2 regions of the Enterocloster bolteae genome follow, and region 1 is predicted to be linked to the other one. Evidence: riboswitches for the same ligand, from Rfam matches in the RefSeq annotation. Region 1 holds a riboswitch; the other holds the start of a gene.

Region 1 (2,400 bases):
TGAAGGTGTCCACAAATACCTCAAAGGATCCCCAGAGCCCCTGCTCCACGGGATGACGTGTCTTGCTGGAGGCGTGGACCATAGGGCTTGTACCCCAGCCGGCCTCATTGGAATAAACACTTCTCTGCATGCCGGTGGCAATGGCCTTGGACACCGTGACTCCGGCGAACCCGCCCATGGCAGCTGTCCCAGTAAAGGCCTGGGTAAAGATAGAGACAATGGTGGGAATCAGGTTGCCGATGTTCAGCACAATGATTACCAGGCCGAATATCAGGTACCCCAGACTCATAACCGGCACCAGCTTCACAAATATCTTGCTTAAATTCTTAACCCCTCTCCAGATCAGGGCATAGATAAACACCACTAACAGCAGGGACGCCAGCTCCTGGGGAATTCCAAAGGACTGGGCCAGCACTTCCGATGTGGTAAAGTTGGAGGCGCTGATAAAAAAGGTGGAAAAGATGCCGAGGCCGAACACAAAAGCCAGCGGAAGCCATTTCTTACCCCAATGGCGCTCCTCCCCAAGTCCGTACTCCATGTAATAGGTGGGTCCTCCGTATGGATTTCCCTCCTCGTCCGTGCGGCGGTAATACACGGCCAGAGTAACCTCCACCTGCTTAATTAACATGCCCATGAAGGCTGTCAGCCACATCCAGAGCACGGCTCCAGGCCCGCCTGTGGTAACAGCTGTGGCCACGCCGGCAATATTGCCAAAGCCCACAGAACCGCCTACGGCTGTTGCGATGGCTTCATAAGGGCTTAAAAGACCCTTGTCGTTTTCATCGGTGACATGGTCCTTTCTCAGGATACATCCAAGGGTCCGTTTAAATATGTACCCCAGATGGCATACCTGAAAAAAACCGGATCGGACCGTCACGTAGATACCCGTAATGATAATAAGCGCAATCAGAGGCGGCCCCCATATGATTTCACCGTTTAGCCAGTTTAAAAATTCTGTCATTCTTTACTTCCCCCTATTGGTTCTGGATTGCGATATCATGGCTGTCCGGCACAATATACAAAAAGCAATGACCCCAGGCCATTGCTTTCCATAATCACATATCTGCTTAAGAAAATCCAGCCAATAGCGCCACCACTTTAAAAAGTGAGAGTACGCAGCCTGTTAGACTGCATCCCAACACATTCCGCCGGCAGACAGAATCCGTTTCGGCAGTAATCCCTTTCCCTGTGTGCTCCGGCCCGCCGGCCTCCGGGACAAAATCCCCTCTGTCCGCCACCCTGGGGATGGCATCCATTATCACACAGATACTAATGCTTACTGCGCCTCTATCGCATCCTATATTTTAATATTGCCTTAACATCATACTATTTAAGGCTGAAACTGTCAACGTTTTTCGACATTTCCTGACCGGCCCTGACTGGCTGCGCTTTCTGCGGTTGTCCCGCCTCATGCCAGCTGTCCTGCATCCTGCCAGCTTGTCCCGCCTCACGCCTGCTGTCCTGCCTCACACCTGCTGTCCACCGCGCGGACCAGCTTTCCTGCCTCATGCCTTCTGTCCACTGCGCGGACCAGCACATCCATCAGCTCCTCAAAGCACACGCCATTGGCAATGGGGATGTCAAGCTCCTCCGACCTGGCGATGCAGGCTTTTACAAATGAGGCAGCCAGACGCACAGCGCTGTCCAGACTCCATCCCCTTACGGCAGCCGCCGACACTACGGAGGAGAATACATCCCCTGTTCCCGGCCGCTCATGGCCCACGCGCCTGGTTCTGGGGAAAGCTGTCCGCTCTCCCTCAGCCACCACATTCATAATATAGCCGCCCTGGTTCACACCTGTAATAACCACGCATTTCGGCCCCATGGCCTGGATTTCCCCGGCCAGCTGCCCCAGCTCTTTCCTGCTCCATCCATCCTTTCGGTAGGTCCGTCCTGTCAGGATACACGCCTCTGTCAGATTAGGAGTCACAATATCACCCATGGATACCAGCTCCTTCATGCGGCTGCACATGGCCGGCGTATAGGTGGCGTAGGTCTCCCCGTGGTCTCCCATAATCGGGTCTATGATTACCTTTGTATCCTCCTGCCCGAACTGCCGTATAACATCCATCACAATCTCAATCTGCGCCTCGGAACCCAAAAAACCGCTGACAATACCGTCAAAGGTCAGCTCCAGCTCCTTCCACTTGTGAATAAACTCCCCCATCTTCTCCGTGTAGTCGTCAAAGAAGTAGACCGGGAATCCTGTGTGGTTGGACAAAATGGAGGTGGGGATGGGGCAGCACTGGACCTTCATCGCAGATAAAATGGGAATAGCCACTGTCAAAGAACAGCGGCCGTATCCGGATAAATCATTAACCATAGCAATCTTTTTCTGTCGGTAAGCACTCATGTCAAATCTCCTGTCATCTGAACCGGTCAAAGAGTCCGGATCTTATA
Region 2 (2,400 bases), 680 kb from region 1:
GGCTGTGAACCGCCCCTACGGCAAATCCGATTACATACCCTGCATCAGCTGGGGACGCAACGCGCGTTTTGCTTCCAGCTTCGAGGTAGGCACCAGGGTAAGGGTTTGGGGCCGTGTGCAGAGCCGCGAGTACACCAAGAAGCTCAGTGAGACAGAGTGCGAGAAGCGCATTGCATATGAGGTCTCCATCAGCAAGCTGGAATGTGACGAGGCTTGAACAGAAGAAGCTTCAGACGCTGTCATCTAACGATTCCTTTTGAATATCTTTCGAAAAATGTAAGAAATATTTGCAATATTGGCTAAACTATGCTATTATGAGCAAGTCCAATTGTTCTTAAGAAAAAGCAAGTAAAGCATGAGGTGCAAGATGATGAAAGAGAGCATGATACAGGTTATCTGTGGACCGGGACGCGGTAAGACCACCAGTGCCATTGGAAGGGGATTAACCGCGCTGACCAAGGGAAAGTGTGTCTATATGGTACAGTTCCTTAAGGGCGCCCTGGATGTAGATAACATGGAAATCATACAGCGTCTGGAACCGGAATTTAAAATTTTCAGATTTGAGAAGACACCTGTTTTCTTTGACCGGCTGACGGAAGAGGAGAAGGCAGAGGCAAGAATCTGTATCCTGAACGGCCTGAATTTTGCCAGGAAGGTTCTGGTGACAGGGGAGTGTGATGTGCTTATCCTGGATGAGATTCTGGGAATCCTGGACGAGGGAGTGATATCAGGCGAGGAGCTGTGCGCCATCATAGCCCAGGCCAGGAACGCGCAGATACAGCTGATCCTCACAGGGACCATATATCCGGATTGCCTGAACGGCCATGTGGATGAGGTCACAAGGATTCAGACAAGATATGAGTGATTTCCTGTTGACAGACTGTTGGCAGGGTGATAATATAATACCAACAATCATAGAGTAGAGGTTGCGTTGATCATGAGTAGATAAGCCGGATGTGGCAGGCACAGGTGATGGCTTAGGGAAAGGGAGAAACGCCGAAGAGGAAGCGTTCCGTGTTCACGCCCCCTCTGGGCATATGGTTAAGAGCCGTATGACTGTCATCCGGGTGGATGGAGAGCTACCAAAGAACGTGGATTAGACACTGGAATCATACGTATATGGAAGGGCTGACATTTACCTCAGCCCTTTTTTGTTTCCAGGGAAAGTACGTCCGGGTTTCATTTTCTATGGGGAAAAGCACACTGTGATTGAATCAGGAAAAAAGGAGAGAATATAGTATGGCACTTTTTGAAGGAGCAGGTGTAGCACTGGTGACCCCGTTTAAGGAAAACGGTGAAGTGAATTACGAAAAACTGGAGGAGATCGTAGAAGAGCAGATTGCAGGAGGCACAGACGCCATCATTGCCTGCGGTACCACAGGCGAAGCCTCCACCATGACCCATGAAGAACATCTGGATGTGATTGAGTACATCTGCAGGGTGACAAAGAAACGGATTCCTGTGGTTGCAGGAACCGGCTCAAACTGTACGGAGACAGCTGTCTATCTCTCTGCAGAGGCAGAAAAAAGAGGGGCGGACGGGCTTCTTCTGGTGTCTCCATATTATAACAAGGCTACCCAGAAGGGACTTATGGCCCATTTTACGGCTGTTGCGGACGCTGTAAAGATTCCCGTTATCCTCTATAATATACCGGGCAGGACAGGCGTCACCATTAAGCCTGAGACCATTGCGGCCCTGTGCAGGGACGTGGATAATATTGTGGGTGTAAAGGAGGCCAGCGGCAACTTTTCAGCCATTGCCACTCTTATGAGCCTGTCTGACGGCAAGGTGGATTTGTACTCAGGCAACGATGACCAGATTGTGCCCCTTCTCTCTCTGGGAGGCAAGGGTGTTATCTCCGTGCTGTCCAATGTGGCTCCACGCCAGACCCACGACATCTGCGCTTCCTACTTTGCGGGGGATGTTAAGACCAGCGCCGCCCTTCAGTTAAAGGCCATTCCGCTGATTACAGAGCTTTTTAGCGAGGTAAACCCCATTCCTGTAAAGGCGGCTATGAACATGATGGGCAAGGGAGTGGGACCTCTGCGCATGCCTTTGACTGAGATGGAGCCCCAGAATCAGGAGAAGCTTAAGAAGGCCATGACAGCTTACGGCATCCTGTAGGGAAGATTCCGGGAAAGGACGGTATACCAATGGTAAAGATGATAATGCACGGCTGCTGCGGGGCCATGGGACATGTAATTACGGGACTGGCGGCAGAAGACGGGGAGATCCGGATTGTGGCAGGTATTGATGTACGGGAGGGAACGGATTTAGGATATCCCGTGTTCCCGTCCCTGGACCAGTGCAGTGTGGAGGCGGACGTGATTGTAGATTTTGCGTCTCCAAAGGCAGTGGACGGGCTTCTGGCTTACAGCTGCAGAGAGCAGGTTCCCGTGG

What was found. A riboswitch is a leader RNA that binds a small molecule or an ion and turns the genes downstream of it on or off. The one in region 1 is predicted to bind lysine.
Region 2: another riboswitch for lysine. It lies ahead of dapA (4-hydroxy-tetrahydrodipicolinate synthase); the one in region 1 lies ahead of CGC65_RS16710 (alanine/glycine:cation symporter family protein).

What each region holds. Positions count from the first base shown of each region.
Region 1 is NZ_CP022464.2:3,546,506-3,548,905, forward strand. Features, by position in the region: gene CGC65_RS16710 (alanine/glycine:cation symporter family protein) at 1-961, opposite strand, end outside; lysine riboswitch at 1,078-1,298, opposite strand; gene CGC65_RS16720 (pyridoxamine kinase) at 1,448-2,353, opposite strand; gene CGC65_RS16725 (ECF transporter S component) at 2,367-2,400, opposite strand, start outside.
Region 2 is NZ_CP022464.2:2,868,318-2,870,717, forward strand. Features, by position in the region: gene CGC65_RS13315 (single-stranded DNA-binding protein) at 1-217, shown strand, start outside; gene CGC65_RS13320 (cob(I)yrinic acid a,c-diamide adenosyltransferase) at 368-865, shown strand; lysine riboswitch at 913-1,090, shown strand; gene dapA (4-hydroxy-tetrahydrodipicolinate synthase) at 1,240-2,124, shown strand; gene dapB (4-hydroxy-tetrahydrodipicolinate reductase) at 2,154-2,400, shown strand, end outside.